Regions from separate parts of the Bradyrhizobium sp. 154 genome, predicted to be linked through region 2. Evidence: predicted binding sites of a transcription regulator. Region 2 holds the regulator's gene; the other holds the start of a gene.
What was found. The regulator PhoB, encoded in region 2, activates phosphate uptake and scavenging genes when phosphate is short. The targets are predictions, from matches to a motif close to TGTCATNNANCTGTCAT.
Positions count from the first base shown of each region.

Region 1 (11,643 bases), on a different contig from region 2:
CGATGACCGCGACGCTCGAGCCGCGCTTGCGCGGCTGCTTCACGTTGAGAATCCGGGATCAGGATTGATGACGTTCATTACGCCGCGTGAGACGGCGCGGCGAGGATTCCTTGAGCGACTTTCCACGGCCAGACAGACTCGGATTCGTCATGAAGTAGTTGTGGACGTTGAAAGGCTCCTCGCCCTTCGCGGCTTTCATACGCGTTGAGGACCCGTCCGGCAACAATTGCCAGCTCTGCTCATTGTCCTTCAGGTTCGCGACCATGATCTGTTCGAGAACCTGCTGATGCACCGTGGGATTTTGCAGCGGACACAGCACCTCGACGCGGCGGTCGAGGTTGCGCGGCATCATATCGGCCGAGGAGATATACACAGCCGCTTTTGCGCTCGGCAGGCCTTGGCCCATGCCGAAGCAGTAGATTCGGCCGTGTTCCAGGAAACGTCCGATGATCGACTTGACACGGATGTTCTCCGACAGACCGGGGATCCCGGGCCTGAGACAGCAGATGCCGCGCACCACGAGCTCGACCTGGACGCCGGCCTGCGAGGCCTCATAGAGCGCGTCGATGATGTCGGGGTCGACCAGCGCGTTCATCTTCATCCAGACCGCGCCGTGCCGGCCGTGCCGTGCATGCGCGGTCTCGCCCTGGATGTGCTCGATGATGCGCTTGCGCAAGGTCAATGGCGACACCGCCATCTTCTCCAGATCGCTCGGCGCGGCATAGCCGGTGATGAAATTGAACACGCGAGCCGCGTCGCGGCCGATGGTCGGGTCCGACGTGAAGTAGGAGAGGTCGGTGTAGATGCGCGCGGTCACCGAGTGATAATTGCCGGTGCCGGTATGCACGTAAGTCGTGAGGCTGCCGCCCTCGCGGCGCACCACCATCGAGAGCTTTGCGTGCGTCTTCAGTTCGAGAAAGCCGTAGACGACCTGCACGCCGGCGCGCTCGAGGTCGCGCGCCCAGCGGATGTTGGCCTCTTCGTCGAAGCGCGCCTTCAGCTCGATCAGCGCCGTGACCGACTTGCCGGCCTCGGCGGCTTCGGCGAGCGCACGCACGATCGGCGAGTTGTTGGAGGTGCGGTAGAGCGTCTGCTTGATCGCGACTACATCTGGGTCGCGCGCGGCCTGCTGCAGAAACTGCACCACCACGTCGAAGGATTCGTAGGGGTGATGGACGATGAGATCCTTCTGCCGGATCGCAGCGAAGACGTCGCCGGCATGCTCGCGCACGCGCTCGGGATGGCGAGGCACGTAAGGGGTGAATTCGAGGTCGGGACGGTCGAGACGAGTGAGCTGCGAAAGCTCGTTCATGGCGAGCACGCCGTCGACGAGAAACACCTCGTCGTCAGCCGTCGACAGCGCATGCTGCACGAAGCTGCGCAGCTGCTCCGGCATCTTGGCGTCGATCTCGAGCCGGATCACCGACCCGCGGCGGCGCCGCTTCAGCGCGGTCTCGAACAGGCGAACGAGGTCTTCGGCCTCTTCCTCGATTTCGAGCTCGGAGTCGCGGATGATGCGGAAAGCGCCCTGGCCATGCAGATTATAGCCGGGGAAGAGACGGTTGATGAACAGGGCGGTTGCCTGCTCCAGCGAAATCAGCCGGACGGCCTTGCCTTCGGCCGGCAGGCGGATGAAGCGGTCGATCTTGCCGGGCATGCGGATCAGGGCGTTCATCTGCTTGCCGTCGGCAGCGCGCGTGAGCTGGAGCGCGATGGTGAAGCCGAGGCTAGGAATGAACGGGAAGGGGTGGGCCGGATCAATTGCGAGGGGAGTCAGCAGCGGGAACACGTTATTGAGGAAGTAGTCCTCGATCCAGGTCCGTTCCGGCTTGGTGACGTCCTTGCCGTCGACCAGGACGATGCCGACCTCGGCGAGCGTGCCGCGCAGGTCGCGCCAGATCGCCTGCTGGTCGGAGGCAAGTTGGGAGACGGTACGATTGATCAAGGCAAGCTGCTCCGACGGGGTCAGGCCGTCCGGGCTGCGCTCGGCAATGCCCTCGCGCACCTGGGCCTTGATGCCGGCGACGCGGACCATGAAGAACTCGTCGAGATTGTTTGCCGAGATCGACAGGAATCGCACCCGCTCCAGCATGGGATGGCTGGGATTGACCGATTCTTCCAGGACACGGCGGTTGAAATGCAGCCAGGACAGCTCGCGGTTGATGAACCGTTCGGGGCTCGAAGCGATCGCCGGCAGGCTCTCCGTTTCCGGGGCTTTTTCTTTGATTTCAACAGCTTGCGCAGAGTCCATGAGAAGTCGATCCATCCAGTTCACCCCAATTGCGACTTACGCGCAAAATCGGTGGGAGCATGTGTTAGAGCGATGACGTTTCGATGACATTGATGTTCCGCCGCTCCGCCGCGTCAAGCGGCTGGTGCCAGCGAACTGGTCAGACGTCCCGAAGCAGCTCGGCCGCCAGCGCCCGGGTGACGGGGCGGCCAAGCCGCAGGGCCTCGCTGTCGAGCAATTCTACCGCCTGCCGGGCGGCGGCCGAGGATCGCTCCAGCCGGGTAGCGAGGTAGCTGACGATGTTCTCATCCACCGTGAGCTGGCGGTCAGCGCAGAATTTGACGATGAGGCCGCGGAAAAGCTGGTCGTCCGGCGACAGCAACGCGACCACCGGCACGGCGCGCAGACGCGAGCGCAGGTCGCGAAGCTCGATCTCGAGCGATGCGGGTAGCTCGCGCCCGGTGAAGAGGACGTAGGCGCCATCCTCGCGGGCGAGGTTCATCAGGTGGAAGAGGGCGCGCTCGTCAAACTCTTTCGCCTTGAGATCTTCGACGACCAGCGCTCCGGTCGCGAGCGCGCCCGGGACCGCGGCGGCGGCCAGCGCATTGGCCGTGGTCGAGCGGGCGCCTGATACCTCGGCCCAGATCGCGGCGAGATGGCTCTTGCCACTGCCTTCGGGGCCGGTCAGCCACATGATCCGGTTCGGCCATTCCGGCCAGGCGTCGATCAGGCCGAGACCGGCCGCGTTGGCGGGGCCCTCGAGGAAATTGTCCCGGCTGAGGCTTTCCGCATGCGGAAGCGAAAACGCCAATTGTCGGGGATGAACGCGGCCTGCCACGCTTGCCTTGCTCCATGCCGGCGTCCCGGCCTCGTTTGGATTCGACTTTCGAGCGGGAGTTGGCCTTTTGCGGGGCCACATCCACTCATTTGGCCTCGATCGTGCTCATGTGCCGCAGCCACTCGACGAGATAGAGCGACACCGAGGAGAGCGTGAACACCGTGACGAGGCCCATCAGGATCGTATCATAGGGTGCCGGCTTGAAGCCGAAGGCAAGCGCCGCCAGCACCAGCGCCGCGAATGCCACTTGTGCCACAGTATTGAGCTTGGACACCTTTGATGGCTTCATCTCGACCGGCCGGTCGAACAGCCAGGATACGATCACGGCGGCGACGATCATGATGTCGCGCGAGACCACCAGGATGACGATCCAGCGCGGAATCGCCCCCCAGATGCCGAGCGCCATGTAGATCGAGACCAGCAGCGCCTTGTCCGCGAGCGGATCGAGCAGGGCGCCGAGCTCACTCGCCATGTTGAACCGCTTAGCCAGGAAGCCGTCCACGGCGTCGCTGATACCGGCGATCAGGAAGACCGCGAACGCCACCTCCATTTGGCTCGACACGATGGCCCAGACGATGATCGGGACCAGCATGATGCGGCCCAGGGTAATGATATTCGGAATACTCACGCGGCGCTTCCCGGCACCCGGCCTGACTTCGGATCCGGCCCCTAGGGAGGCTGAACCGGTTGATATCTACATACTATAAGGCGGGGCGCCACGCTTGCCATTGCGTGTCCCCGGAATTCGACGTAACCAGCCGCAAACCCACTGGAAATCGGGCATGACCGACCGCAAAAACGGCCTCACTTACGCCGATTCAGGCGTCGATATCGACGCGGGCAACCGCCTCGTCGACCTGATCAAGCCGATGGTGCGCGCCACCGCGCGGCCCGGCGCCGACGCCGAGATCGGCGGTTTCGGCGGCCTGTTCGACCTCAAGGCGGCCGGTTTCAAGGACCCCGTCCTGGTCGCCGCCACCGATGGCGTCGGCACCAAGGTCAAGATCGCGATCGAGACCGGCCTGCATGGCGGCATCGGGATCGATCTTGTCGCGATGAGCGTCAACGACCTCGTGGTCCAGGGCGCCGAGCCGCTGTTCTTCCTGGACTATTTCGCCTGCGGCAAGCTCGATCCGGAGGCCACCGCCGCGATCGTCGCGGGTGTTGCGGAGGGCTGCCGGGAATCCGGCTGCGCCTTGATCGGCGGCGAAACGGCCGAGATGCCCGGCCTCTACAAAGACGGCGATTACGACCTCGGCGGATTTGCAGTCGGCGCCGCCGAACGCGGTACGCTGCTGCCGCGCCCGGACATCGCGGCGGGCGACGCCGTGATCGGGCTCGCGTCGTCGGGTGTGCATTCCAACGGCTTCTCGCTGGTGCGCAAGATCGTGGAACAATCCGGTCTCGGCTTTCAGGCGCAGGCGCCGTTCGCGCCGGTCATGACGCTCGGCGGCGCGCTGCTGACGCCAACGCGGCTCTACGTCAAATCCTGCTTGCGTGCGATCCGCGAGACCGGCGCGGTGAAGGGGCTGGCCCACATCACCGGCGGCGGTTTCACCGACAACATTCCGCGCGTGCTGCCGAAGAACCTCGGCGTCGGCATTGACCTCGCACGCCTGCCGGTGCTGCCGGTGTTCAAATGGCTGGCCGCGCAGGCTGGCATCGCCGAACTCGAAATGCTGCGCACCTTCAATTGCGGTATCGGCATGATTGCGATCGTCGAGCCTGACAAGGTCGAGCAGGTGGTTGAGGTCTTCACCGATGGCGGCGAGACCGTGGCGCAGCTCGGCACCGTGATTCCCGCCGAGGGCGAGCACCGCGTCGTCTATAACGGCCATCTCGACCTGGCGCTGTGATGAAGCGCCGCGTCGCCATCCTGATCTCCGGCCGGGGCTCCAACATGGCCGCGCTGATCAAGGCAGCAAGCTCGGCGGATTTTCCGGCGGAGATTTCGCTGGTGATCTCGAACAAGACCGGTGCGCCGGGGCTGGAACGGGCCAGGGCGAGCGGCGTGACGACCGAGGTGATCGAGAGCAAGCCGTTCGGCAAGGATCGCGCCGGCTTCGAGAAAGTATTGCAAGCCGCGCTCGACCGGCACGGCATCGAGCTGATTTGCCTGGGCGGCTTCATGCGCCTGTTCACGGCGGATTTCACCAAGGCCTGGTACGGGCGGATGCTCAACATCCATCCGTCGCTGCTGCCGTCCTTCCCCGGTCTCGATCCGCACGGCCAGGCCCTGCGTGCCGGCGTCAAGCTATCCGGTGCGACGGTGCACTTTGTCATTCCAGAGACCGACGCAGGCCCGATCGTGATGCAGGGCGCCGTCCCCGTCAGCGATCACGACACGGTGGATACGCTGTCCGAGCGTATCCTCGAAGTCGAGCACCGCATTTATCCCGAGGCGCTGCGGCTGCTCGCGACCGGCAAGGTCCGGATCGAGGGTGATGTGTGCAGGACGGTGGGCAGCGCGGCGTCGGAGAATTTTCTGATTGCGCCCGTGGTGGGCTGAGCCGGGCACCTCGGGCTCACTCGATGTAGCCTGCTGCCTCGCCGTTACGAACATATCCGTAGATCCTGACCGGCCGTCGTCTGCTCTCCGGCAAACCGCATGCGGCGCAGGATTGCGCGGACAAGTTCACGTTGGTGCGCGGTCTCGGTGGATAGTTCAGCCCATTCCATCCAATCCCATCCAACGCTCATCCAGTGATAGAACCATTCGCCATCCCACTGGCTCAGATTTCCCGTTTCCAGGTTCTTGCAGCGAAATCGAGGTTGATCGGAGGGGGCAAGGGCGAGCATCGCCTCCCGCAACTCGCGCCATTTTGTATCATTCGCGGCCGAATAATAGTCGGACTGCTGAGCCATATGGCTGCCAAACAAAATCCCCCGGCAGAGCCGGGGGCAACGTCATGATCTCTCGCGTGTCGTGAGAGGCATCAGGAGACCTTGAGGTTCTCCGCGGATGATTTGCCGCGGTTCTCCACGAGGTCGTATTCAACCACCTGGTTCTCGTTGAGGGTCGAGAGTCCGGCGCGCTCGACGGCGGAGATGTGGACGAACACGTCCTTGTCGCCGCCGTTCGGCTTGATGAACCCATAGCCCTTGGTCGGGTTGAACCATTTGACGGTGCCCTTTTGTGGCATCGCTAGTCTCCTCCACTAGATAGCAAAAAGACGCGGCCGGTTTTTCGCGTGCCACGCCACAAACGGCCTTCCGAAAGTCTGTCGAGTCTTGAGTCTCAATGTCGCGAAACGCACAGCCAGCGGCCAATTCCGTTGTGGCCAATATTGCAACATGAAAACCGTGCGTTAGCAAGCAGAGCACGAATTTCAAAATCGCCCCGGATGTGCCCGGGCCCAATTTCGACCTGTGGCCGGGGAACCACAATCAGGAGCAATCCCCCTTATCTGGAGGCGTCCCGTGGTTGACCCTCCGTAACAGTTCGGCGCAAATCAGCTCATGGGCGCTCATGTTGCATTTTTGCGCGCCGCCATTTGCTTCGGGTTTTGTCGTCATGCGCTGCACTGCGCAGCCACCAGGGACACGGCAGACGATCGGGCTGAACCGCGTCCGCCGGGTCGCGGCAGCGATCGCCACGACCTTCACCCTTATGGCGTTTGCGCTCATCGTGACGATGTCGGCGGCTACGGCCGTCCTCGCGCAAAGTCCCACGCCGACGCCGACCCCGACCCCGACACCCACGCCGTCGCCGACCCCGGTCCCGATGCCGACCTCGGCCAATTATGACCAGTCGGCCGGCAACAGCACGCTCAATCTCGGCTCAGGTTTCCTGGAGCGCCTCGGCAACCAGGCATCGAGCGGCTTTAACCGGGCGTTGCGGACCAATCCCGGCGGTGGCGGCGCATCGGCGAGCACCGAAGATCCGCGCTACCGCACCTGGTTCGAGGGCTATGGCATCTCGGTCCGCACCGATGCGCAAGGCGACTTCGTCGGCGACAAGCGCAAGACTTTTGGCGGCGTCGCCGGCATCGGCGCACGGCTCGCGCCGGGTGTCAGTATCGGCTTTTCGGTCGACCAGAGTCACACCGACATCGACGTGCCCTTGGCGCTCCAGTCCGCGACACTCGACCTCACCCAAATCGGCTTCAATGGCTCCGTCGACAAGGGGCCATGGACCTGGGCCTTTGCGGTGGTGCACGGCTTTGGCAAGGTCCGTTCCAGCCGTAATACCGGCCTTGGGCTTGCGCGGGCGGCTACAGCGCCGCGGTCGACGGCGCGCTGACCGAGATCAGCTATTACTGGACCAAGGACCAGATGCGCATCGTGCCGAAGGGCGCGGTCGAATACGTGCGCGGTACCAGCGCGGCGTTCCAGGAGGTCGGCGGCCTTGATCCGCTCAACGTCGGCGCAACAGCGCTGTCGCGTGCGCGCATCATGATCGGGGCCGAGATCGGCCGCTATTTCGTCATCGACCAGAAGATCCTAGACCTGTCCGCCTACGGCAAGTTCGTCGACAATTTCCACCAGGACCTCGGATCGATCCAGGTCAGCCTGGGCACCCAGAGCATCGTCGTCCCCGGCATCGGCGAGAGTCGCTACGGCATGGATGCCGGCGCCTCGGCCTCGCTCAGCCTGACCAGCGTCGCGCGGCTCTACGTCAATTACGACGGCAAGCTCCGCAACGAGCTCACGTCGCACCAGGGCACGGTCGGCTTCGAATACAAATGGTGAGCTGAAGTCTATGCGGGTGTTGCCGCAACGTAGCCGGTCAGCCCAAATCCGTCGCGCGCGGCCGTCATCATCGGCACCAGCGCGTTCGGATGGATGAACTCGTCGCGGAAGCAGGGATAGGTCCTGGGATCGAAGATCTTCTTCAGCCAGTCGACCACAATCTTGTGCCGCTCGGAGGTGCGGAACTCCTTGTGATAGGTGAGCCAGAGATCGGCGTGGTGGCTGACGCCGAGATCGACGGCAACGAGCGGCGCACCAAGCGCGATCGAAACCGTCGGCAGGAAGCCGATGCCGGCGCCGCGTTCGACGGCATAGAGCGCGCCGACCGAGGAGTTGATCTTGATGCCGACGATGCCCTCCAGCGACGTCAGCCCGAGCACGCGGGCATAAGCGCCGTCGTCGACTTGCGGCGCGCTCTGCTTGATGATGCGGTGGTTGTTGAGTTCGGCGAGCGTTGCCGGGACGCCGTAAAGGCTCTCGTACTCCTTGGAGACGAACGGATAGATGTGCAGCCGGCCCAGCTTGGCCACGATCAGATCCGGATTGGTGGGTGGCTCGAGCTGGATCGCGATGTCGGATTCCAAGCGAGCGACGTCGGCCTGCTCCATCGCACAGCGCAGATCGACGGTGATCTTGCGATAAGTCTTCTGGAAATCGATCAGCCGCGGCAAAATCCAGAAATTGCCGGGCCCCTCCGTCACCGCGACGCGCACGGTGCCGGCAGTGTCGTTCGACGAACGCGAGGCGCGACGGAAGACGTTGAAGGCGTGACGCTCCATATGCGCGACATCGGCGATCATCGCGGTGCCTTCATCGCTGAGCGTGAGCCCGCTCTGGTCGCGCAGGAACAGCTTGCAGCCGATGCTCTCTTCGAGCCGGTCGATCCTGCGCATCAAGGTGGTGGAGGTGAGCCCGAGCTCTTCGGCTGCATTGCGAAAACTTTTATATTTTGCGCACGCTAAAAACAGCTTCAAATCGTCCCAGGACGCACCCAGGGCTTCTTCACGGTGCTGCATCATCGCAGCACCCCGGTGCAATAACTGCTGCATACTGTTGGTCCCCAACCGCTAAGCTCGTCCTCATAGCGGGGTACGAAAGCGGCAAACGATAGAGAGGCGATATCGGTATGGAAAGGGGCTCGTTTGACGCACGGCATGATTTCGATGCGCTGCCGCTGAGCCCGGACGTCGATGTCCGTTGTGCGCAATCTTCCGAAATCGCGGCGCTTTCGGAGATGGCGCATCGGCTGGTGCCGGGTGTGCGGATCGAGGCGGCGGAGCTTTCGAAATATCTCACGTTCGATCCTCAGAGCATCCTGACTTTCAGCCGGAAGGGACTTCTGCTCGGCGGCATGGCCTTCCTGTTCCTCAATGATCGCGGGCACGATGCGCTGCTGCTCGACGAGATCTGCCTGACTGCGCCGGAGACGCGCCATCTCGCTTCAGCGAAGGACGACGTTGCGGCCATCTACATCTGGGCGATCGCGGCGACGGGGCGCGGCATCGCCGGTCTCGGCAAGGCCGCGGCTCATCTGCGACAGCTAAGGTTTCGCGGCGCCGATTGCTATGCGCAGCCGTCAACCGTGGCCGGACGCGATATCATGAGGGCGACCGGCTTTGCGCCCGTTCCGAGCTTCCAACCCGACCTCTGGTGCTACGAGCGCCCCTGGCATCGCCGGCCGATGCCGGGTGCAATCATCCAAGCAAGGAGTTTTGCAGATGCACGGTACTAGAATTCCTTTCGCCAAGCCCGACTCCCGCGCCGTTACCATTCGCCTTGCGCGCGATCCCAGCGATCTCATGCTGGTCACCGCGATCCGTTCCGCGGTCTATCTCGCCGAGCAGAATTGTCCGTTCGAGGAGGAGTTCGACGGCAACGACATGGTCGCCGCGCATTTCATCGGCTTCGTCGGTAACGAGCCCGCGGGCTGCCTGCGCGTGCGCTTCTTCGGCGACTTCGCCAAGGTGGAGCGCCTTGCGGTGCGTCACCAGTACCGGCGCTCGCGCGTCTCGTTCAAGCTGGTGCAGGCGAGTGTCGACTATGTGAAGCGCAAGGGCTTCCGCAAGATTTACGGCCAGGCGCAGGACCGCCTGGTGGATTTCTGGGCCCATTTCGGCGCCAAGCCGCTCGGCCACAATCGCAAGATCACTTTCTCCGATTTCTCCTACACCGAGATGCTGCTTGAGATCGAGCCCGGCCCGGACGCCATCACGCTGGACAGCGATCCCTATGTGATCATCCGGCCCGAAGGCGATTGGGACCGGCCGGGCGTGCTCGACGCCTCGGCGGGGCGGGCGGTGACCTCGCCACTGCGGCACCTCGCGGCCGCCGATCACTGAGCTAGGTGCAACTGCGCGCAAGACAATGCCGGTTTCCATCCACGATGATCCTCCGATCCTGGTCTGCGCGGACCTGCAGGTCGAATATCTGACCCCTGGGCGCCGCCACGTCATCCTCGGCGGCGATGCCGCCACCGCACGCTGCCTGGAACTGCTGACGCTGTGGCGCAGCAATCTCTGGCCGGTGATGCATTTGAAGCGCATCGCGCAGGCGGCCTGGTTCAATCCGGCATCCAGGCTGACCGATTGGATCGCGGAGGCGAAGCCGCGTCCGGGAGAAATGACGTTCGAGCATCCGCTGCCCTCGGCCTACAGCTCGTCGCGGTTTGTGGACTATATGTCCAATATCCACAATGTGCGCTGCGTGTTGGCCGGCTTTTCCCTGGACGAGACCATCCTGGCCACCGCCGTGGACGGGTTTCACCGCAGCCATCGTTACGAGGTGATCACTGACGCCGTGGCCTGCCGGCAGCCGGGCACGGGCGATGCCGCCGCCTACAAGCGTGCAGTAGTGAATGTCATCGGGAATTTTGCTACGATCCATTCCAGCGCCGAACTGATCAGAACCAGCGGCGCCGTTGCGGTGTAGGCGGCCGCGATCGGCGGGGTGGGGTTGAGACATTGTCCCGGGGAGAACACCTCAAGGAGCTGGCAAGCGATTTGTCGCGTGCCGTCGAAACGGCGCGCCGCGTCGGCTTGCCCACGACGGTCTATCTGCTCTCGATGGCGCTCGTCGAGGTGAGGGAGGCCGCCGCCGCTGAAGACGGGGATGACGACGACGCGGCCTAAAAAGCCGTCCAATCCCGATATGCGGCTTTGTGCAACGCTGCTGAGCGCTTGCTGCCGACGAATTGGCGTTGCAAGCTTTGTCTCATCGAAATAGCCAAGTAACTTGATCATCAAGTGATGACGCTGGCTGTGCCGGCGGTGTCACGACTTTAGGGATCCCTGCAAATGTCCATGCTGCCGAATTCGCAAGAGGCCCGGGATGTGGCCTACCAGCTCCATCCCTACACCAACGCGCGCACCCATCAGCAGGCCGGTCCTCTCGTGATCGAGCGCGGCGAGGGTCCCTACGTGTTCGATGCCGCGGGCAAGCGCTATTTCGAGGCGATGGCCGGCCTGTGGAGCGTCGGGCTGGGCTTCAATGAGAAGCGTCTGGTCGACGCCGCGCACAAGCAGATGCAGGCGCTGCCGTTCTATCACACCTTCTCGGCCAAATCGCACGGGCCCTCGATCGATCTCGCCGAGAAGCTGGTCGCGCTCGCGCCGGTGCCGATGAGCAAGGTGTTCTTCACCAATTCCGGCTCGGAAGCCAATGACACGGTGCTGAAGCTGATTGCCTACCGCTCCAACGCGCTGGGCCAGCCGCAGCGGAAGAAGGTGATCAGCCGCCTGCGCGCCTATCACGGCGTCACTATCGCCTCGGCCAGCCTCACGGGCCTGCCCAACAATCACCGCTCGTTCGACCTGCCGCTGCCGAACATCCTGCACACGGGCTCGCCACATTTCTACAAGGACGGCGCACCCGGCGAGAGCGAGGA
Region 1 covers NZ_JADPKG010000027.1:55,628-67,270, reverse strand. Annotated here, with positions in the region: gene ppx (exopolyphosphatase) at 1-43, opposite strand, end outside; gene IVA92_RS05025 (RNA degradosome polyphosphate kinase) at 59-2,251, opposite strand; gene IVA92_RS05020 (DnaA/Hda family protein) at 2,391-3,068, opposite strand; gene IVA92_RS05015 (CDP-alcohol phosphatidyltransferase family protein) at 3,154-3,696, opposite strand; gene purM (phosphoribosylformylglycinamidine cyclo-ligase) at 3,851-4,924, shown strand; gene purN (phosphoribosylglycinamide formyltransferase) at 4,924-5,577, shown strand; gene IVA92_RS05000 (DUF6678 family protein) at 5,622-5,933, opposite strand; gene IVA92_RS04995 (cold-shock protein) at 6,005-6,211, opposite strand; partial or broken gene IVA92_RS04990 (autotransporter outer membrane beta-barrel domain-containing protein) at 6,583-7,760, shown strand; gene IVA92_RS04985 (LysR family transcriptional regulator) at 7,769-8,809, opposite strand; gene IVA92_RS04980 (hypothetical protein) at 8,887-9,492, shown strand; gene IVA92_RS04975 (GNAT family N-acetyltransferase) at 9,479-10,099, shown strand; gene IVA92_RS04970 (isochorismatase family protein) at 10,125-10,688, shown strand; gene IVA92_RS04965 (hypothetical protein) at 10,721-10,888, shown strand; gene IVA92_RS04960 (aspartate aminotransferase family protein) at 11,054-11,643, shown strand, end outside.
Region 1: IVA92_RS05025 (RNA degradosome polyphosphate kinase) is a predicted target of PhoB. The motif match lies at 2,324-2,340, and genes of this name have one in related genera.

Region 2 (11,643 bases):
TTCCAATTGCTTGAGGGTGTCATCCAGCTGTCACGAAACCTTCGTAAAAGCACAGCCGACCGCTCCTAAAGGGGCGGCGCGGGGAGCGCGATCGGGCGCGGACGGCGCTTCGCTCCCCCTGTATGGAGACCAGCATGAATTTCCTCAAAACGATCGTCGCTGCCGGCTTGGTCGCCGCCTCGGCGACGGCGGCCTTTGCTGCCGATATCACGGGTGCCGGTGCGACGTTCCCGTTCCCGATCTATTCAAAGTGGGCTGATGCCTACAAGAAGGAGACCGGCAACGGTCTGAATTACCAGTCGATCGGCTCGGGCGGCGGTATCAAGCAGATCCTGGCTAAGACCGTGACCTTCGGCGCCAGCGACGCGCCGCTCAAGGCCGAGCAGCTCGAGAAGGACGGTCTCGTGCAGTGGCCGATGGTGATGGGCGCCATCGTCCCCGTCGTCAACCTCGAGGGCGTGAAGCCCGGCGAGCTGGTGTTCGACGGCGAGACGCTGGCCAACATCTATCTCGGCAAGATCACCAAATGGGACGACGCCGCGATCAAGAAGCTCAATCCGAACGTGAAGCTGCCGGCGGAGGCGATCACCGTGGTCCGCCGTTCCGACGGTTCGGGCACCACCTTCAACTTCACCAACTATCTCTCCAAGGCCAGCGCGGACTGGAAGAGCAAGGTCGGCGAAGGCACCGCGGTGGAGTGGCCGGTCGGCGTCGGCGCCAAGGGCAACGAAGGCGTGTCGGGCAACATCAGCCAGACTAAGAACTCGATCGGCTATGTCGAGTACGCCTATGCCAAGCAGAACAAGCTGACCTACACCGGTCTCGTCAACAAGGCCGGCAAGCCGGTGCAGCCGACCGTCGAGGCCTTCCAGGCCGCCGCCTCCAACGCCGACTGGGCCAAGGCTCCCGGCTATTACGTCATCCTGACCGACCAGCCGGGCGAGAAGTCCTGGCCGATCACGGCGGCGACCTTCATCCTGATGCACAAGTCTGCGACCGACAAGGCCGCCTCCCAGGAAGCCATCAAGTTCTTCCGCTGGGCGTTCAAGAACGGTGGCAAGGCGGCTGAAGAACTCGACTACATCCCGATGCCGGACAGCGTCGTCCAGCTGATCGAGAAGACCTGGGCCGCCGAGATCAAGAGCTGAGGCGAACGGCTCTCATGTCCCGGACGCGCAGCAGCGTGAAATGCTGCTGCGCTGCGCCGGGACAACAACCGGGCCCCGATCAGCGTCGTGCTGTGTCGGGGGCGCGGGACCGGCAACAAGCGTCTATAAATCTGGGTACAGGGGATCGGCGTGGCAGAGATGGCCGTTCAGAGCGACGTAATCGACGACGCCGGACCGTATGACCGCGCCAAGGCCTTGAGCGCGTTCAAGCTCGGCGACGTCACCTTCTACTGGATCACGCGACTTTCCGCGATCTCGGTGCTGCTGATCCTCGGTGGCATCATCATTTCGCTGATCGTTGGCGCCTTCCCCGCGATGAAGGAATACGGCCTCTCGTTCCTATGGACGCAGCGCTGGGCGCCGTCGGCCGATCCGCCCGTGCTCGGCGCGCTCGGGCCGATGTACGGCACGCTCGTCACCTCCTTCATCGCGATGCTGATCGCCATTCCGGTCGGTCTCGGTATTGCGATCTTCCTCACCGAGCTCTGCCCGCAATGGCTGCGCCGCCCGATCGGCATGGCGATCGAGCTGCTCGCCGGCATTCCCTCGATCATCTACGGCATGTGGGGCTTCTTCGTGCTGGGCCCGTTCCTGGCCAACACCTTCCAGCCGTTCATGATCAGGGTCTTCGACGGCGTCCCCGTGCTGGGGGCGATCTTCGCAGGTCCGCCGTCCTATCTCAGCCTGTTCAATGCCGCGCTGATCCTCGCCATCATGGTGCTGCCCTTCATCACCTCGATCTCGGTCGACGTGTTCAAGACGGTGCCGCCGGTGCTGAAGGAAGCCGCCTACGGCGTCGGCTGCACCACCTGGGAAGTCGTCCGCAGCGTGGTGATCCCCTACACCCGCGTCGGCATCATCGGCGGCGTCATGCTGGCGCTCGGTCGCGCGCTCGGCGAGACGATGGCGGTGACCTTCATCATCGGCAACTCGTTCCGCATCTCCTCGTCGATCTTCGCTCCGGGCACCACGATCTCGGCGGCGATCGCCTCCGAATTCGCCGAGAGTGACGGCCTGCACCAGTCCGGCCTGATCCTGCTCGGCCTGCTCCTGTTCGTGCTGACGTTCTTCGTGCTCGCGGCCGCGCGGCTGATGCTGATGCGGCTGGAAACCAAGGCCGGAAAGTGACGCCATGAACCCGATCTATTCGCGCCGTCGCCGCTGGGACATCGTCATCCGCGGTCTCTGCATCGCAGCCGCCGCCTTCGGCGTCACTTGGCTCGCGCTGATTCTGATCACGCTGCTTTACAATGGCCTGGCCGGGCTCAACTACCAGGTCTTCACCGAGAACACGCCCCCGCCCGGATCGAACGAGGGCGGCCTGCTCAACGCCATCGTCGGCTCGCTGATCATGACCGTGATCGGCGTCGGCATCGGCGCGCCGCTCGGCCTGTTCGCCGGCACCTATCTCGCCGAGTACGGCCGCAACGACAAGCTGACCTCGGTGATCCGCTTCATCAACGACATCCTGCTCTCGGCGCCTTCGATCATCATCGGCCTGTTCATCTACGGCGCGGTGGTGGTGCCGATGCGCGGCTTCTCGGCGATCGCCGGCGCGCTGGCGCTCGCCGTGATCGTGATCCCGGTCGTGGTGCGCACCACCGAAGACATGTTGCTGCTGGTGCCGAACCCGCTGCGTGAGGCTGCCAGCGCGCTCGGCCTGCCGCGCTCGCTGGTGATCAAACGGATCGCCTATCGTGCCGCGCGCTCCGGCCTGATCACCGGCGTGCTGCTGGCGACTGCGCGCGTCGCCGGCGAGACCGCGCCGCTGCTGTTCACGGCGCTGTCGAACCAGTTCTTCAGCCTCGGCCTCGACAAGACGATGGCCAACCTGCCTGTCACCATCAACAACTTCGTGCAGAGCCCCTACGCCTATTGGAAGCAGCTCGCCTGGAGTGGGGCGCTGCTCATCACCCTGACCGTGCTTGCCCTGAACATTGGCGCGCGCATCCTTGGCGCCGAGAGGACTGCAAAATGAGTGAAATGTCTGTTTCCGTAAGTGCGCCGACCGTTCATCCCGGCTCACAGCCGCTACCCGAGGCGCCTGCCAAGGTCACCGCGCGCAACCTCAATTTCTACTACGGTGAGCACCACGCGCTGAAGAACATCAATCTGGCCCTCGGCACCAACCGCGTCACGGCCTTCATCGGCCCGTCGGGCTGCGGCAAGTCGACCCTGCTGCGCATCTTCAACCGGATGTACGATCTCTATCCGGGCCAGCGCGCCACCGGCCAGCTGTTGCTCGACCAGACCAATATCCTCGATCCCAAGCTGGACCTCAACCTGCTGCGCGCCCGGGTCGGCATGGTGTTCCAGAAACCGACGCCGTTCCCGATGACGATCTACGAGAACATCGCCTTCGGCATCCGCCTCTACGAGAAGATCTCGAAGTCCGAGATGGACGACCGCGTCGAGAAGGCGCTGCGCGGCGGCGCGCTGTGGAACGAGGTCAAGGATAAGCTCAACGCGTCCGGCTTGTCGCTCTCCGGCGGCCAGCAGCAGCGCCTCTGCATCGCCCGCACGGTCGCGGTGCGGCCCGAAGTGATCTTGTTCGATGAGCCCTGCTCGGCGCTCGACCCGATCTCGACCGCCAAGGTCGAGGAGCTGATCCAGGAATTGTCCGAGAACTACACGATCGCGATCGTCACCCACAACATGCAGCAGGCGGCGCGCGTCTCTGATAAAACCGCCTTCATGTATCTCGGCGAGCTGATCGAGTTCGACGACACCAGCAAGATCTTCACGTCGCCGAGCGACCGGCGTACGCAGGATTACATCACCGGCCGGTTCGGCTGAGGAGACGGGACATGGGTACTGAACATACCGCAAAGGCCTTCGATACCGACCTCCAGGAGCTCACTCGCCTCGTCGCCGAGATGGGCGGCATCGCCGAGCGCATGATCGTCGATTCCGTCGACGCGCTGATCCGCCGCGACGTCGCGCTCGGCCAGCGCGTCGTCACCACCGATGCCGAGCTCGACGCGCTTCAGAAGCGCATCGAGGAGCGCGCCGTGCTCACCATCGCCCGCCGCCAGCCGATGGCGGTGGATTTACGCGAGATCGTCGGCGCCATGCGCGTTGCCACCGATCTCGAGCGCATCGGCGACCTCGCCAAGAACATGGGCAAGCGCGTTGCGGCGCTGGAGACGGACTTCCATCCGCTGAAACTGTTCCGCGGCCTGGAGCACATGACCGACCTCGTGCAGCAGCAGGTCAAGTCGGTGCTGGATGCCTATGCCGCGCACGATTTGCCGGCGGCGATGGCGGTGTGGAAGGGCGACGAGGAAGTGGACGCCATCTGCACCTCTCTGTTCCGCGAGCTCCTCACCTATATGATGGAGGATCCGCGCAACATCTCGTTCTGCATCCATCTGATGTTTTGCGCCAAGAACATCGAGCGCATCGGTGATCACGCCACCAACATCGCCGAGACCGTGTTCTACATGATCGAGGGGCAGGCGATCACCGACAAGCGGCCGAAGGGCGACATGACGACCTTCGCCACGACGGTACCGAATACCTAGGGAGCGACGACAACATGGGCGCACGCATTATGGTGGTTGAGGACGAGGAAGCTCTCACCGAGCTTCTCCGTTACAACCTCGAAGGCGACGGCTATGACGTGGAGACGGTAATGCGCGGCGACGACGCCGACACCCGCCTCAAGGAACACATCCCCGATCTGATCGTGCTCGACTGGATGCTGCCGGGACTGTCCGGCATCGAGTTGTGTCGGCGGCTGCGCACCCGTCCCGAGACCAAGCAGCTCCCGATCATCATGCTGACCGCGCGCGGCGAGGAAAGCGAGCGGGTGCGGGGTCTTGCGACCGGCGCCGATGACTACATCGTCAAGCCGTTCTCGGTGCCGGAGCTGCTCGCGCGCGTGAAGGGCCTTCTGCGGCGCGCAAGCCCCGAGCGGCTCGCCACCGTGCTCGCCTATGGCGACATCGAGCTCGATCGCGACAAGCGCCGCGTCGCGCGCTCGGGCCGGCCGATCGATCTCGGCCCGACCGAATATCGCCTGCTGGAGTTCTTCCTGGAGCATCCCGGCCGCGTGTTCTCGCGCGAGCAGCTGCTCGACAGCGTCTGGGGCCGCGACATCTACATCGACGAGCGCACCGTCGACGTCCATATCGGCCGCCTGCGCAAGCTGCTCAATCTCGGCCGCGAGCAGGACCCGATCCGCACCGTCCGCGGCGCGGGTTATGCGCTGGATGATCGGTTTGCAAAGGCGGAGCAGACGTAGGCCCAACTGCGTCACCAAGCTCGGTCGTCGTCCCGGACAAGCGTAGCTCCCGGCAACGCGCAGCGTTGTCCGGAGCGAAGCGCCGATCCGGACGCATAGCCACAGGACGTGGTTGTTGCGCGAAAAGGTAACTCCGAGTCCCCGTAACCACGGCTTGCGGTGGCTATCGGTCCCGGTCCGGCGCTTCGCTTGTCCGGGACGACGTCGGGTTTGTTGCGCCGTCACCGCGTGACGGCTGCCGGTTCGATCTCAGGAAATAATCACCGCGTGCTCGGCTTCGGTGCCGCCCGCCGGCGATCCGCTGCCGGCTGATAGGCGACGCGCGAGTGCTGGGCGCAGTAGGGCAGGCCTGACAGCGCCTTGCCGCCACAGAAGAAGAAGTCCGGGCTGGAGGGATCGCCGACCGGCCAGTGGCACGTCGCCTCGTTCAATTCCAGCAGCGACAGCCGCTGACTCATCGGCACCACGTTGTCGTAGGTGACCGGTTCGGCCTCCACCTCGACCTCGAAGGCCTGCGCCAGCGCGGTGTTGCCGCGCGAGATCGGCCGGGTCACCCGCATCATATGCTGCGCGGGCCGCGCCTTGCGCGGCCGCGGCGCTGCCGATGAAGGGCTCTTGGCGCGGCCCGACAGGCCGAGCCTGTGCACTTTGCCGATCACGGCATTGCGGGTCACATTGCCGAGCTCGGCCGCGATCTGGCTGGCCGAAAGTCCGGCCTCCCAGAGCTTTTTCAGCTGCTCGACGCGATCGTCGGACCAGGTCAAAACCGTCATTGCACCCTTTCCCTCGTTGCGCGCCGCCATCCTGGGGCCTCACAGCGAATGCTTAAGCCTTGAAAAACCCGTGCCGTCAGAATCCCTTAAGGCTCGCCGGGCGCGTGACTGACGCCCGAACGTTTACGCCGGTACATGAGGACTCTTGGGATCAGAACCGCTGCACGAGATGTCGTATCTGACAGTCCAAACGCTACAATATGGCGTGACTCCCGCGCAAGAGTCCGCCGACTCGCTTCCACATGTTCCGTGGTGAAAACCCCGCAAGATCGGCACCGCAAGACTACGGATTTCGCGTTTCGCGAGGCTTTCCGGGCGGCATTGACACCCGTCTTGCCAGGCATAAGATGGTGACGCGTGCCGCCCTTAAAAGGCGGCACGTTTCGTTTTCCGGACCGGTCAATGGTGCGCTGCGCAAGGCATGCCAGGCAGGTCTCAACGTCCAAATGCAACATCCAAGTGATGGTCATGACCAACAGCGCCGCGCCGCATCTGCTTCCCGTTTTCGCCAGGGCGGACCTTGGCTTCGAGCGCGGCGAAGGCTGCTGGCTGATCGCGACCAATGGCGATCGCTATCTCGATTTCACCTCGGGCGTCGCCGTGAACGCGCTCGGCCACGCCCATCCTGCGTTGGTCAAGGCATTGCAGGAGCAGGCGACCAAGCTCTGGCACATGTCGAACCTGTTCCAGAGTCCCGATGGCGAACGGCTTGCAACGCGTTTGTGCAACGAAAGTTTCGCGGACTTCGTGTTCTTCTGCAATTCCGGCGCCGAAGCGTTGGAATGCGTGATCAAGGTCGTGCGGCGCTATCATGCCGCCAAAGGCCATCCCGATCGCTATCGCATGATCACCTTCGAAGGCGCCTTCCACGGCCGCACGCTGGCGACGTTGGCGGCGACGGGCTCGGCAAAATATCTTGAAGGTTTCGGCCCGCCCATGGATGGCTTCGACCAGGTCCCGCATGGCGATATCGAGGCCGTGAAGAAGGCGATCGGTCCGCAGACCGCCGGCATCCTGATCGAGCCGATCCAGGGCGAGGGCGGTGTGCGTTCGTCAACACCCGCCTTCCTCAAGGCGCTGCGTCAGCTCTGTGACGAGAAGGGCCTGTTGCTCGCGTTCGACGAGGTGCAGACCGGCATGGGCCGCACCGGCGATCTGTTCGCGCATCGCCGTCTCGGCGTCACCCCCGACGTGATGTCGCTGGCGAAAGCGCTCGGTGGCGGCTTCCCGATCGGCGCTTGTCTTGCCACCGCGGAAGCGGCCTCCGGCATGACGCCCGGCTCGCACGGCTCGACCTTCGGCGGCAATCCGCTCGCGATTTCCGCTGCGAACGCCGTGCTCGACGTCATGCTCGAGCCCGGCTTTTTCGATCACGTGCAGAGGATGTCGCTGCTGCTCAAGCAGAAGCTCGCCTCGGTGATCGATCGCTATCCTGATGTCGTCAGCGAAGTCCGTGGTGAGGGGCTCCTGATCGGCATCAAGGCGGTCGTGCCTTCGGGTGATCTCGTTACCGCCCTGCGCAACGAAAAGCTGCTCACCGTCGGCGCCGGCGACAATGTGGTGCGCTTCCTACCGCCTCTGATCGTCACCGAAGCCGAGATCGAGGACAGCGTCGGGCGGCTCGAGCGCGCCTGCGCGGCGATCTCGTGCAGTCAGACCAAGCGGGCGGCAAGCTGATGAGCAATTCGCCAAAGCACTTCCTCGACATCAACGAGCTCCCGCTGTCGGAGCTCAAGCGCATGCTCGCCGCATCCTCCGCCATGAAGGCGAAGCAGAAGGCGCATCAGCCGGTCAGGCCGCTCGAAGGCAAGACGCTGGCGATGATCTTCGAGCGCCCCTCGACGCGGACGCGGGTGTCGTTCGACGTCGCCATGCGCCAGCTCGGCGGCGAGCCCATCATGCTCACCGGCGCCGAAATGCAGCTCGGCCGGGGCGAGACCATCGCCGACACCGCGCGCGTGCTGTCGCGCTATGTCGACGCCATCATGATCCGCATCCTCAATCACGAGGCGCTGCTGGAGCTTGCGGCCCATGCGACCGTGCCCGTCATCAACGGCCTGACGCGCCGTTCGCACCCTTGCCAGGTGATGGCCGACCTCATGACCTATGAGGAGCATCGCGGCCCGATCGAGGGCAAGACGGTGGCCTGGACAGGCGACGACAACAACGTGCTGGCGTCCTGGGCCCACGCCGCCGAGCGCTTCAAGTTCCAGCTCAACGTCGCAACGCCGCCGGAGCTCGCGCCGAAAAAGGCGATGCGCGATTGGATCAAGATGACCAATGCGCCGATCGTGCTCGGCACCGATCCGGAAGCCGCCGTGAGGGGCGCCGACTGCGTCGTCACCGACACCTGGGTGTCGATGGGCGACAAGGAAGGCGAGCACCGCCACAACGTGCTCAAGCCCTACCAGGTCAATGCCAAGCTGATGTCGCTGGCCAAGCCCGACGCGCTGTTCATGCACTGCCTGCCTGCCCATCGCGGCGAGGAGGTCACGGATGAAGTGATCGACGGCCCGCAATCGGTCGTGTTCGACGAGGCCGAAAACCGCCTGCACGCGCAGAAGGGCATTCTGGCCTGGTGCTTTGACGCGGTGAAGTAGCGCAGCCTGGTGAAGGCGAAGTGGGTTTGGTTCGTCGTCCTGGCGAGAAGCCGGGACGACGCCGAACCAGCAGTATCGTGTGTGATCATAACTGCCTCGGGAACACTCCCTCGCGCCCCCTTCCATTTCCCACCTCCGACCCCAGATACACGGCCATGGTTTCCCAATCCCCTGACATGAAAACCGGGCCAGAAGGCCCGGTTCGCGCGCCATCACCGGTTCCGATCGATGACGCCGTGCTGCCCTACGAGGTCGACGCACTCGACGTGCGCGGCCGCTTGGTGCGGCTCGGTCCGGCGCTCGACGACATTCTCACCAAGCACGATTATCCCGCTCCCGTCGGCAAGCTGCTCGGCGAGGCCATCGTGCTGACGACGTTGCTCGGCTCGGCGCTGAAATTCGAGGGCCGCTTCATCCTCCAGGCCCAAACCGACGGTCCGGTGTCGTTCCTTGTCGTCGACTACATGGCGCCGGATCGCCTGCGCGCCTATGCGCGTTTCGATGCCGCGCGTCTCGGTAACGCCAAAGATTCCGGCACGCTGCTCGGCCGCGGTCATCTCGCCATGACCATCGACCAGGGCCCCGACATGAGCCGTTACCAGGGTCTGGTCGCGCTCGACGGTGGCAGCCTGGAAGAGGCCGCTCACGAATATTTCCTCCGCTCCGAGCAGATCCCGACGCGCGTGCGTCTTGCGGTCGGCGAGGAGTGGCGCAGTAGCGACGGCGGCAAGCATCGCTGGCGCGCCGGTGGCATGTTGATGCAGTTTCTGCCCAAGGCGCCGGAGCGCGCGCGGCAGGCGGACCTGCATCCCGGGGATGCGCCCGAAGGCAGCGAGGTGCACAGCGTCGCCGAAGACGACGCCTGGGTCGAGGCGCGCTCGCTGATCGAGACCGTCGAGGACGTCGAGCTGATCGATCCCGAGCTCTCCGGCGAGCGGCTGCTGTTTCGCCTCTTCCACGAGCGCGGCGTGCGCGTGTTCAATTCGCAGGTTCTGGAAGCGCGGTGCTCCTGCTCGCGCGATGCGGTTGCCTCGATGCTCAAGAGCTTCTCGCCCGACGATCGCGCCGCGATGGTCAAGGACGACAAGGTCGTCGTCACCTGCGAGTTCTGCTCGTCGGTCTACCAGTTCACGCCGCACGAGGCGGGCGTGGAGGACGCCTAGGCATCGCGCATAGCTAGGCTAGGAATGACGAGGCTGGGGAGGCTGCTCGCACATACTCGCTGTCATCGCCCGGCCGTGATCGGGCGATCCAATACTCCGAGACGACAGTGATTGAGCCAAACACTGATTGAACCGATAGGCCGCGGCTTGCTGGATTCTCCGCCTTCGCGGGGAATGACATCGGAGGCTAGTTCAACACCCGCTTGTTGTCCGGACTGTCCAGCGAGAACGTCGGCACGTCGATCTCGAAGCGCTCGCCGCTTTCGCTGACCATCTGGTAGCGGCCGGTCATGAAGCCGGAGGCGGTCGTGAGCGGCACGCCGGAGGTGTATTCGAAGCGCTCGCCGGGGGCCAGGATCGGCTGCTCACCGACGACGCCCTCGCCCTTCACCTCCTGCTGGCGGCCGGAGGCGTCGGTGATGATCCAGTGCCGCGTCTTCAGCTGCACGGTCTCGTCACCGGAATTGGTGATGACGATGGTGTAGGACCAGAAATAGCGGGAGCGGTCGGCCGACGACTGCTCCGGAACAAAGTTCGGCTCGACGGTCACTTCGATCTGGCGGGTCACGGCGCGGTACATGATGGCCCATCATAGCGAAATCCGCCCGGGGAACCAAACGCCGGAGACGGCTTTGGCGACATCGTCCCGCCAGAATTCGCGGGGAAGGGACTCCCAAGGGGGAGACAACCTTATGTGATCCGGCCGCTTTGCGAGACGACGGCCGGACCGGTAAACTCCATTGAACGTCGCGATTTGCGGAAGGGTTTTTGGCCCCGATGACCATTGCCGACCAAGTGACGGGATCGACGATCGCGGGAACCGCCGGTGCCAAACCCGCAGGGACCAAGCCGCGCGCCGCCGCGCCAGCCATTACGCTGCCGGCGATCGGCGAGCGCGAGCTCCGGCTCGATCTGTTCCGCGGCCTGGCGCTGTGGCTGATCTTCATCGACCATCTGCCAACCAGCCTGCTGACCTGGTTCACCATTCGCAATTACGGCTTCAGCGACGCCACCGAGATCTTCATCTTCATCTCCGGCTATACCGCCGCCTTCGTCTACGGCCGGGCAATGCTGGAGAGCGGCGCCGTCATCGCCACCGCGCGCATCCTGCGCCGCGTCTGGCAGATTTACGTCGCCCACGTCTTCCTGTTCACGATCTTCCTCGCCGAAATCTCCTATGTGGCGACCAGCTTCGAGAACCCGCTCTACACCGAAGAGATGGGCATCATGGATTTCCTCAAGCAGCCCGACGTCACCATCGTGCAGGCGCTGCTGCTGCGCTTCCGGCCCGTCAACATGGACGTGCTGCCGCTCTACATCGTGCTGATGCTGGCGCTGCCGTTGATCCTGTGGTCGATGAAGTGGAAGCCCGACGTCACGCTCGGCCTCTCGGTCGTGCTCTACGCCGTGACGTGGGAATACGACCTCTACTTCTCGGCCTATCCGAACGGCTTCTGGGCGTTCAATCCGCTGGCCTGGCAATTGCTTTTCGTCTTCGGTGCATGGTGTGCGCTCGGAGGCGCGCGGCGCATGTCGCGCATTCTGGCATCACCCGTGACGATGTGGATCTCGATCGCCTATCTCGCCGCGGCGTTCTACGTGACGCTGACCTGGTACGTGCCGCAGCTCGGCCACTTCATGCCGAAGCGGATCGAGCAGTGGATGTATCCGATCGACAAGACCGATCTCGAC
Region 2 covers NZ_JADPKG010000030.1:259,539-271,181, forward strand. Annotated here, with positions in the region: gene pstS (phosphate ABC transporter substrate-binding protein PstS) at 135-1,148, shown strand; gene pstC (phosphate ABC transporter permease subunit PstC) at 1,308-2,297, shown strand; gene pstA (phosphate ABC transporter permease PstA) at 2,302-3,147, shown strand; gene pstB (phosphate ABC transporter ATP-binding protein PstB) at 3,144-3,965, shown strand; gene phoU (phosphate signaling complex protein PhoU) at 3,977-4,693, shown strand; gene phoB (phosphate regulon transcriptional regulator PhoB) at 4,708-5,415, shown strand; gene IVA92_RS06810 (GcrA family cell cycle regulator) at 5,676-6,188, opposite strand; gene IVA92_RS06815 (aspartate aminotransferase family protein) at 6,657-7,865, shown strand; gene argF (ornithine carbamoyltransferase) at 7,865-8,788, shown strand; gene IVA92_RS06825 (Hsp33 family molecular chaperone) at 8,944-9,951, shown strand; gene apaG (Co2+/Mg2+ efflux protein ApaG) at 10,139-10,531, opposite strand; gene IVA92_RS06835 (OpgC domain-containing protein) at 10,729-11,643, shown strand, end outside.